Regions from separate parts of the Sediminicurvatus halobius genome, predicted to be linked through region 2. Evidence: predicted binding sites of a transcription regulator. Region 2 holds the regulator's gene; the other holds the start of a gene.
What was found. The regulator FNR, encoded in region 2, switches genes on or off when oxygen is low (the NO sensors DNR and NnrR bind a similar motif). The targets are predictions, from matches to a motif close to TTGATNTANATCAA.
Positions count from the first base shown of each region.

Region 1: a site for FNR is predicted at 3,702-3,715, ahead of ccoN (cytochrome-c oxidase, cbb3-type subunit I). Genes of this name have one in related genera too.

Region 1 covers NZ_CP086615.1:610,951-616,266, reverse strand. Annotated here, with positions in the region: gene thiE (thiamine phosphate synthase) at 1-196, opposite strand, end outside; gene LMH63_RS02830 (rubredoxin) at 411-581, opposite strand; gene LMH63_RS02825 (hypothetical protein) at 657-1,751, opposite strand; gene cpdA (3',5'-cyclic-AMP phosphodiesterase) at 1,757-2,596, opposite strand; gene LMH63_RS02815 (YfaZ family outer membrane protein) at 2,797-3,372, opposite strand; gene LMH63_RS02810 (SlyX family protein) at 3,470-3,670, opposite strand; gene ccoN (cytochrome-c oxidase, cbb3-type subunit I) at 3,805-5,229, shown strand; gene ccoO (cytochrome-c oxidase, cbb3-type subunit II) at 5,243-5,316, shown strand, end outside.
Region 2 covers NZ_CP086615.1:3,108,325-3,113,640, reverse strand. Annotated here, with positions in the region: gene thiL (thiamine-phosphate kinase) at 1-538, shown strand, start outside; gene LMH63_RS14600 (phosphatidylglycerophosphatase A family protein) at 535-1,002, shown strand; gene fnr (fumarate/nitrate reduction transcriptional regulator Fnr) at 1,346-2,122, shown strand; gene sufT (putative Fe-S cluster assembly protein SufT) at 2,138-2,689, opposite strand; gene LMH63_RS14585 (histone deacetylase family protein) at 2,740-3,651, opposite strand; gene LMH63_RS14580 (MFS transporter) at 3,766-5,034, shown strand.

The sequences.
Region 1 (5,316 bases), 1.7 Mb from region 2:
AGGCCCCGGCCTGACGGCAAAGCGCCGCAAGGGCCGCGGCCTCCTTCCGCCGCCGGGCATGGTCCGCGGACTTGTCCCGATACTGCACCACCCGCGCCCCACCCCGCACCGCCGCCGCCACCGCATCCACCAGCCGTTCGGGAGGCTGGAGGGCGGAGTCGGTGATGGCGTACAGGCCTCGGATGGGGGAGGTCATCGTCGGGAATCACCCGGCTAAAGCAGTCGCACGCTTCAACGTCGCCGACCTGAACCGCCGGCCTGAGTGCAAAGTTCCAAGTTCAAGGTTCAAAGTCCGCACCGGCCACCGTCGTTGGCAAGGCGCGTTACGGTGTCCGGTGTGTCGTGGTCTTTGAACTTTGAACTTGGAACTTTGAACTAAATGATCGAGACCGGACGCAGCCAAAGCCGCGTCAGATCTCGATCATTTCGAAGTCCGACTTGCTCGCCCCGCACTCCGGGCAGACGAAATCGTCGGGGATGTCTTCCCAGCGCGTGCCCGGGGCTATGCCCTCCTCGGGGAGGCCTTCCTCCTCCTCGTAGATCCAGCCGCAGACCACACACATCCAGGACCGGTATTCCATCCCCTCGTCTCCCGTCTCGGGTTTGCCACGAAGGCGCCTACCCTAATCCCTCGGCGGGGGCGAGGAAAGCGGCCATCAGAGGAGGGCGAGGGCCACGCCGCCGGCGGCCACGCAGACGAGGGCGGCAAGCGCCGGCCACTTCCACTGTGCGAGGACGCCGTCGGCGCGGGACTGCTGCGCCGCGGCGGCGCCACCGCGGCCACGGGGACGGGCAGGCGCCTGGGCGCTACGGGCTGCAGCGGGGGCCGGCGAGGCCGTCGGTGGCGCCGCCGCGGAGACCGGCGTCGCCGCGCGGCGGCGCTCCTCAACCCGCTGATCCACGGCGAGCTGCATCATCAGGGTCTCGGCCTCCTGGTCGGACACCTCGGGGGCGGAATCCGCCGCCCGCGCCTCCGCCTCACGCCGGGCGGCCCGCTGCTGCGGCGTCAGCGACTCGTCCGCCTCGGCCATCAGGAACTCGTCGGAGAAGTCGCTGCCGGCGCCGAGGGACTGGCTGCCCCAGCCGGCTTCGGGATCCACCTCGACGCGTTGCTCGCCGCGGATGGTAGCGCCGCTCTGGCCGTCGGCCGCGGCGGTGCCGGCCGCGGCCAGCTGCCGCGTGAGCTCCCCCCGGCGGGCCTCGGACATCTTCAGCGCCCGCTTCAGCCGGGCGATCAGGCGGCGGCGCTCCTCCTCGGCGAGCTGATGGCGCTCCTCGAGCTGCTCGTAGGCGCGCTCCACCTGATGGCGCTCCTCGCGCTCCTGCTCCAGGCGCCGCTGCAGATCGCTGAGCTCGTGGTCGAGCCGCTCCACCTCCTCCTCGGCGGTCCGCCAGGCAGCCCGGGCGGCCTCCTGGAAGCCCTTCATCTCCTCCTGGTTGCGGGCCTCGGCATAGCGCTCGACGTCATCCAGGCGCTGGCGCAGCTCCTGGTAGCGGCGCTGGGCGTGCTCGGCATCCGCGCGCGCGGCCTTGAGCTCGCCCTTGAGATAGGCCACCTGCTCCTCGGCCCGACGGCGACGCCCGGCCTCCGCCGCCTGGACGCGCACGGCCTCGTCCTCGGCGCGCTGGCGCGAGGCCTCGAGCTCGCCACGGTAGTAGGCCGCGACCTCCTCCAGGCGTAGCTGGGTCTTCTCCAGATCCGCCTGGAGACGCTCGGTAAGGCTGTCCGGGGCCGCGCGACGCTCGCTCATCGTCGCTAACGGTAGCCGCCGCACTCGAGATCGACGTCGTGCATGGCCGCCGGCAGCCGCACGACATCGGTGTCGATGCCGCCATCGGCGTCGAGATGCAGCCAGCGGTAGCCCGGGGGACGGTCGTCCACAGCGAACTCGCGCGAGCCGGGGCGGAACTGCAGCCCGGTGGAGGGGGTGGCCAGCAGGCGCACGCCCCGCCGCTCGTCGTCGAAGGACTGATGCACATGGCCCCACACGACGCCGCGCACCTGCGGATGGCGGTCGAGGACGCGGAACAGCGCCTCGCCGTTGTCGACGCCTATGCCGTCGATCCACTCGCAGCCCATCGCCACCGGATGGTGGTGCAGGCAGACCAGCGCGTGCCGCTCCGGCTCGGCGACGAGGCAGCGGTCCAGGGCGTCCAGCTCGGCGGCGGTGAGGTGCCCGCCGGCGCCATTGCCGGTAAAGGTGTTCAGGGTGATGAGCTGCCAGTTGCCGAGGACGGCGTTGCGGGCCCAGGTCACCCGGCCGTGGGCGTAGAGGCGCTGCAGCATGGCCGGGGCGTCGTGGTTGCCCGGCATCACCAGACCGCGCACGCCGAACTCCTCCAGGCGCTGCTTGAGCCGGCGATAGGCCGCCTCGGACCCGTCGTGCACGAGATCGCCTGTGTGCAGCAGGACATCCGCCGGTGCCTCGGCCCACCGCAGATGCTCCAGCACCGCCTGGGTCGTGGCCTCGGTATCGACGCCGGCGAGCTGCGCGCGGGTGTCCGCGAACAGATGAGTGTCGGTGATCTGGAGCAGGCGCAGCTGGGTTCGGGTGCCCGCTGCGCTTACCTGATGGGGGGAGTGGTCGCCGCTCATCGCTCCGCCATGGCCTGGGGTTGTGCCCGAAGTATGGGCGGGCTCCCGGGCGCATTTCTGCCGCGGCGGTCACAAGTTGCCGGCGGCATCGGCGTTGCCGAGCCAGGAGTCTGCGCCGCAGAACGTCTCCCGGCTGCGGCGCAGACTCATAGCCGCGATACGGCAAGCCCGCGCGCGCAAGGCGCGCGGGCGGGCGCCGATCAGAAGCTGATGCGCACGCCGGCGTAGAGCCCGTCGTCGAAGCTGCGGTCGTCGCCGAAGCGGCGGCCGTCGTAGTCGAGCTCGACGTCCCGGTAGCCGATATAGGCGCTCGCCGTGCGCAGCACGCGATACTCCGCGCGCAGGGCGAGCTCCTGGTAGCCGTCGATGTCGCTGGCGGAAGTCGCCCCAGGGGCGAAGTAGGCGTGGCCGCCGATGCCGAAGCGATTGAAGGTCGGCCACGTGTAGAGGAACTTGCCGCCGATGGCCAGCGCCCCGCCGTCGGCGTCGCGCTCGTCGTCGTTCACCGCCACCACCTTGCCGCCGACGCCGAGCTCCAGGGCGCCGCGCGTGGGATTGGCGTCATCCACCAGATGCAGCTCCGCCTCCAGGATATCGCCGTCATCCTCGTGGTGGAGCCAGCCGCCGCCCACTTCCAGGCCCTCGGGGGCGAGCGGCTGGATGAAGGAGAGCTTGGCGGCATCGCCGCTCAGATTGAAGTCGATGGACGTGGCCGCTGCCGGCCCGGCAGTCACGCCGAGGGCGAGCGGGATCAGGGCGAGTTGACGCAGCCGCATGCAGGGCCTCCTTCCGGTGTCCGTGGTCGCGCAGCAGCGCATGATACGCGTTCTCTCCCTGGCACGGGAGCGGCGTGCAGGCCCCCCGCCGGCGGCGTCACTGCCGTGGCGGCGCACCATCCTGGAACAGCGAAGGGTCGAGCCGCGCCAGCAGGCGCTCCAGCGCTGACACCCGTGCGGAGAGGGATTCGATCTCGCGCTGCTGGGCGGCCAGGCTCTGATCCAGCTGCTCCAGATCCTGACTCTGGAAGGCCACGCGGCCCTCCAGTCGCTCGAGGCGCTCGTCTTGCTCCTCCATCGCACTCCTCCTCCCCGCCCCCCGGGCGGGTTTGACCTGGATCAATAACCCCGGGCGGCCCGGCACCGAGAATGCGCGACAGGGAAACCGGCTCCTGCCGCCCCGTTCGCCAGGCCATCACCGGAACGAAGATCATGGATATGACGCCTGCCTACAACGATCGCGTAGTGCGCCAGTTCACCGTCATGACGGTGGTCTGGGGCATCGTCGGCATGCTGGTCGGCGTGCTCATCGCCGCCCAGCTGCTGTTCCCCGCGCTGAACTTCGATCTGCCGTGGCTGACCTACAGCCGCCTGCGACCACTGCACACCAACGCGGTGATCTTCGCCTTCGGCGGCTCAGCCCTGTTCGCCACCTCCTACTACGTGGTGCAGCGCACCTCCGGGGTGCGGCTGATCAGCGACCGTCTCGCCGCCTTCACCTTCTGGGGCTGGCAGGCGGTCATCGTCGGCGCCGTGATCACCCTGCCGCTCGGCATCACCCAGAGCAAGGAGTACGCCGAGCTGGAGTGGCCGCTGGACCTGCTGATCACCGCGGTGTGGGTGGCCTACGCGGTGGTGTTCTTCGGCACCATCGTGCGGCGCCGGATCAAGCATATCTTCGTCGCCAACTGGTTCTACGGCGCCTTCATCGTCGCCGTGGCGATGCTGCACATCGTCAACAACCTGGCGATTCCGGTCTCGGCCACCAAGTCCTACCCGATCTATGCCGGCGCCGTCGACGCCATGGTGCAGTGGTGGTACGGCCACAACGCCGTGGGTTTCTTCCTCACCGCCGGCTTCCTCGGGATGATGTACTACTTCGTGCCCAAGCAGGCCGGGCGCCCGATCTACAGCTACCGGCTGTCGGTGGTGCACTTCTGGGCGCTGATCTCGGTGTACATGTGGGCCGGGCCGCATCACCTGCACTGGACCTCGCTGCCGGAGTGGGCCCAGTCCCTCGGCATGGTGTTCTCGCTGATCCTGCTGGCGCCGTCCTGGGGCGGCATGATCAACGGCATCATGACCCTCAACGGGGCCTGGCATAAGCTGCGCGACGACCCGATCATCCGCTTCCTCGTGGTGAGCCTGTCGTTCTACGGCATGTCCACCTTCGAGGGGCCGATGATGTCCATCCGCACCGTCAACGCCCTCTCCCACTACACCGACTGGACCATCGGCCATGTCCACTCCGGGGCGCTGGGCTGGGTGGCGTTCATCACCATCGGCTCGATCTACATGCTGGTGCCGCGGCTCTGGAACCGCGAGCAGATGTACAGCGTGCCGGCGATCAACCTCCACTTCTGGGTCTCCACCATCGGCGTGGTGCTCTACATCGCCTCGATGTGGATCGCCGGCGTCATGCAGGGGCTCATGTGGCGGGCGGTCAACGAGGACGGCACGCTCACCTACAGCTTCATCGAGTCCATCGCCGCCACCTACCCCTATTACGCCGTGCGCCTGCTCGGCGGGGTCCTGTTCTTCGCCGGCATGCTGATCATGGGCTGGAACGTCTGGCGCACCATCCGCCCGCTGGCCGAGCGCGCCCCAGCAGCCGCCGCCGCGGCCCAGAGCGCCTGAGGAGATCACCGCCATGTCCCATGAAATCGTCGAGAAGAACGTCGGCCTGATGGGGGTGCTGATCTTCATCGTCATCAGCATCGGCGG
Region 2 (5,316 bases):
GCGCCGGGACGGGGCCCGGCCCGGCGACCGGGTCTGGCTCTCCGGCCGGCCAGGTGAGGCGGCGGCGGGGCTCGCCGCCTGGCAGTCCGGGGCCGGCGAGGACAGGCGCTGGGCGCGGCTGCTGCGCCGCCTGCACCGGCCGACACCGCGGGTGGCGCTGGGCCAGGCGCTGGCCGGCGTGGCCTCCGCCGCCATCGATGTCTCCGACGGCGTGGCAGCGGATGCCGGGCACATCGCCGCTGCGAGCGGCGTCGGCATCGAGCTGCGCGCCGACTGGCTGCCGCTGTCCCGCCGGCTGCGCGCCTGGGCGGGAGACCGTGCCGCCGTGGATCTTGCACTCAACGGTGGCGATGACTACGAGCTCTGCTTCACGGCCCCGGCGGCGGCGGATTCGGCGCTGGGCAGCCTCGCCGCAGCGCAGTCCCTGCCGCTGACGCCCATCGGGCGGGTGACCGAAGGCGCTGGCCTGCGGGTGCGCGACGCCCGGGGCCGGGAGCTCGCCGGCGGCGGCTACCAGCATTTCGGGGGCGGGGCATGAGTGTCTTTCGCCTGCGTGAACCGGTGCAGCTGCTCGCCACCGGCTTCGGCAGCGGCCTCTCGCCGCGTCTGCCGGGCACCACGGGCACGCTGGCGGCGCTGCCGGCGGTTCCGCTGCTGCTCTGGCTGCCGGTGCCGGTGCAGGTGCTCGTGGTGGTCGCAGCCTTCGCGTTCGGTTGCTGGCTCTGCGGCGCCGCGGCGCGGGCCGCCGGCGTGCACGACCACCCGGCCATCGTCTGGGACGAGTTCACCGGCATCTGGCTCGCCTGCATCGCCCTGCCGCCCGGCTGGTGGCCGCTGCCGGTGGCGTTCGTGGCCTTCCGGATTCTCGACATGGCCAAGCCGTGGCCCATCAGCTGGGTTGACCGGCGCCTCGGCGGCGGTATCGGCATCATGCTCGATGACGTGCTCGCCGGCGCCGGGGCGTGGATGGTGGTGCAGTCCTTCGCGTGGCTTGCCGGCTAGCCCGCACATCTCACCGATTCACGGCTGCGGGCGCGGATCTGGCGGCCAGTCCTGCGTTGCGCTCGGCCCGGGTGCTCGACGTACTGTCGAGTACGCCTGCGCGCCCGGACTCTCCCTCGGGAAGGGCTCCGCGCTGCCCATCTCCTGCCCGCCATCTCCACGCCCTCGCTGCGCGAATCGGTGAGATATGCGGGCTCGCGTTTCGGACCGGGCCGGCGGCAGCGCCGCCGAGACTTGTCATGGCCCCGGAGCGACGTGGGCACTATCATGGGGGGATTGCCGGCGCCTCCCGGGTACCACCGCGCGGCGCCGGCGCAGCGGCATACAAGGGCAGGGATGATCCATGACCAGCGCCGATGTGAGCGATTTCCGCGTCTCCAGCCTGCGCAGCGCATGTACCAACTGCAGCCTCGTGCAGCTGTGCCTCCCGGTGAGCCTCAGCCAGAGCGACGTGGCCCTGCTGGATGATATCGTCCAGCGGCGCCGCCCCCTGCAGCGCAACGACCACCTCTACCGCGAGGGCGACGACTTCCACGCCATCTATGCGGTGCGCTCCGGGGCGCTGAAGACCTACACCGTCTCGTCGGGCGGCGAGGAGCAGGTCACCGGGTTCCATCTGCCTGGGGAGCTGGTGGGGCTGGATGCCATCAACACCTGGCGCCATCCCTGCAGCGCCGAGGCCCTGGAGACCACCAGCGTCTGCGAGCTGCCCTTCGAGCGGCTGGAGGATCTGGCGAGCGAGATCCCCGGGCTGCAGCGCCAGCTGCTGCGGCTGATGAGCCGGGAGATCTTCTCCGATCAGGAGATGCTGTTCGCCATGGCGCGGCGCACGGCGGAGGAGCGCCTCGCCATCCTGCTGCTGAGCCTCTCCGACCGCTTCGCCCGGCGCGGGCTGTCCGCCACGCGCTTCCGCCTGCCCATGGCCCGCAGCGAGCTCGGCAACTACCTGGGCCTGGCGCCGGAGACCATGAGCCGGCTGTTCCGGCGGTTTCGTGATCAAGGCTGGCTGAGCGCCGAGGGGCGCGAGGTGCGGCTTACCGACGTGGAGGCGCTGCACGAGCTGGCCGGCCGGCCGCCGGAGGACGCCGCGGCGGTCGGCCAGCGGGACACCGGCTACTGACGCGAGACGGACCCGCTACATCATTCCCGTCTGCAGCTTGGCGGCGTCGGACATCATCTCGAAGCTCCAGGGCGGGTCGAAGACGATCTCCACCTCGACCTCCTCCACCGTCGGCACCTGCTTCACCTTCTCGCGCACGTCGTAGGCGAGGATGTCGCCCATGCCGCAACCGGGGGCGGTGAGGGTCATGTCGATGGATACCTTGCGGCTGCCGTCGTCGCGCTTGCCGATGTCGCAGCGGTAGACGAGCCCGAGCTCGACGATGTTGATCGGGATCTCTGGGTCGTAGCAGCGGCGCATCTGATCCCAGACCAGCTGCTCGACATCCTCCTCCGAGGCGTCGTCCGGCAGCTCCGGCGTGGGCTCCGGCTCCTTGCCGATCGCGTCGGCATCCTTGCCGTCGATGCGGAACAGGTTGCCCTGGATGTAGACGGTGTAGCTGCCGCCGAGGGCCTGGGTGATCATGCCCTCGGCGCCCTTGGGGATGGTGCCCGTATCCCCGGCGGGGATCAGCGCCGCCTCGCAGTCGCGCAGAAAGGTGACGGGCTCGTTGCTCTGCATGGGCATGGCCTACTCCGGGCGCCTGCAGGCGCCGTCCGCAAGTCGATATTTCCCCGTCAGTTTACCATCGCCACCGCGCATCCCGTCACCTGCGCGGCGGCATGATGCAGACGCGCGTGGCGGCGCGCGAGGGTGGGGATGTCGCGGTCGTAGCCGCCGCCGATCACCGCTGCCACGGGGATGCCCCGCTGCCGGCAGGCGCCGAGCACGCAGGCGTCCCGCCGCGATAGGCCGTCGTCGCTCAGGCGCAGGTGCCCGAGGCGGTCGTCGGCGTGGACGTCGGCGCCGGCGTCGTAGAGCACCAGGTCCGGTGCGGGGTCGGCGAGCAGGGCCGGCAGCTCCGCCTCGAGGGCGTCCAGATAGGCTTCGTCGCCGGTGCCCCGCCGCAGCGCGCGGTCGCGGTCGCTGCGCTGCTTGCGGGCAGGGAAATTCTCCGCGCAGTGCATGGAGAAGGTGAACGCCCGCGGCTCGTCGGCGAGCAGCACCGCCGTGCCGTCTCCCTGGTGGACGTCCAGGTCCACGATCAGCACCCGCCGGGCGCCGCCCTCGGCGAGCGCCCAGCAGGCCGCCACGGCGAGGTCGTTGATAAGGCAGTAGCCGCTGCCGTGACCGGCGAAGGCGTGGTGGGTGCCGCCGGCGGTGTTACAGGCGAGCCCGTGCTCCAGCGCCAGCGCCGCCGTGAGCACGGTGCCCCCGGTCTCCAGCAGGGTGCGCCGGTAGAGCGCCGGCGACCAGCGAAAGCCCGTGCGGCGCTGGGCACGCTCGTCGATGGTGCCCTCCCGGAAGGCCTCCAGGTAGGCCGGCGCGTGTACCCGGGCAAGGTCCTCCTCGCGCGCGGGGCCGGGCTCGTGCCAGTGCGCAGGCAGCCCGGACAGCTGCTCTCGCAGTACCCGGAACTTCTCCATCGGAAAGGGATGCCCCGGAGGCAGCGGAATGGTGTAGCCAGGATGATGGACGCAGTGCAGCATGGGCTCCCCCTGGACACTACCCGTGGACCGTCCGCTCCGGCCGGCGTTCCCGTGCGCCCGGGACTGCGGAGACCGCTCCCGCGCAGGCCCGTCCTGCGGCTCTGAGACGCGGAGATGATTTTCTTCAGGATCAGTGAGCTGCCCATGCCCGGTCGCTTTCGCAACCTCGTCCTTGATCTTCAGCCGCATGTCCGGCTGCTCGCCTTCGGCGTGCTGCTGGTGGGGCTCTCGGGCAGTGGCCAGAGCTTCTTCATCTCGCTGTTCGGCGGCGAGATCCGGGCGGCGTTCGGGCTCTCCAACGCGGGCTTCGGCGGCGTCTACGCCCTGGCGACGCTGATCAGCGGGCTGTTGCTCATCTTTCTCGGCCGGGGCGTGGATCGCCTCGCGCTGCCGTTGTTCACGACACTGGTTCTGGCGGGCGCCGCCGGTGGGGCGGTGCTGCTGGCCAGTGCGCCGGCGGCCTGGGTGCTGCTGCCCGCGCTGCTGCTGCTGCGGGTGTGCGGCCAGGGCCTGATGGTGCACGTGGCGCAGACCACGGTGGCGCGGCGCTTCGATCGGCGCCGGGGGACGGCGGTGAGCGTGGTGACCCTCGGGCTGCCGCTGGCCGAGGCCGTGCTGCCCAGCGTGGCAGTCCTGCTCATCGCGGGGCTCGGCTGGCGTGGCGCCTGGCTGGCGATAGCCGCGGCGCTGCTGCTGCTTGGCCTGCCGCTCGCCCTGGCCCTGCTGCGCGGCGAGGCGGTGCCCCGGTCGCGTGCCGAGGGCACCGGTACGGGCAACGCCGGCGACTGGGGGCGACGGGCGGTTCTGCGGGATGCACGCTTCTACGCCGCGCTGCCGGCGCTGCTGGCGCCGCCCTTCGTCATCACCGCGCTGTTCATCCACCAGGTGGCGGTGGCCGAGGCCAAGGGCTGGACGCTCGGCTGGCTGGCGGCGGTATTCCCGGCGTTTGCCGTGAGCCATGTGCTGGCGCTGCTGCTGAGTGGTCCGCTTGTGGACCGGCTGGGTGCGGTGCGCCTGCTGCCGGTGTATCTCCTGCCGCTGGCGCTGGCCCTGCTGGTGCTGGCGCTGGGAGGCGGGCAGCTCGCCGCGCCGCTGTATCTGGGTCTCGCCGGTCTCAGCGTCGGCGCCGCGGGCACGCTGATGGGGGCGCTCTGGCCGGAGCTCTACGGCGTGACCCATCTCGGGGCCATCCGCGGCCTCGCCCACGGCTGCATGGTGCTGAGCACGGCGGTGGCGCCGGCGCTGGCCGGGCTGCTGCTTGACGTGGGCCTCAGCGTGCCAGGCCTGGCGCTCGCCATGGCCGGGTTCGTCGTGGCGGCCTCGCTGGGCTCACTGCGCGCGGGGCGGAGCAGGGCGGCACCGATCCAGAGCTCGACGGGCTGACCGCCCGGCGCCCGTGCCGGCGGGAGACTCGGCGCGAGGGCGCGCCGCCTACGCGCCACCTGATTAGCCACGGGCTTCAGAAATCCCGGCGCCAGGAACCCACGGCTCCGGAGCCGTTGTAACGGCCGTGCCGGGCGCGAGGCGGGGCAGGAACGCCCGGGGACACGCCGTGAACACGTCCCTGTAGGCTCCTAGCCCGCCTATCTCACCGATTCGCGGCTGCGGGCGCGGATCTGACGGGCAGTCCGGCGTTGCGCTCGGTCCGGGTGCTCGACGTACTGT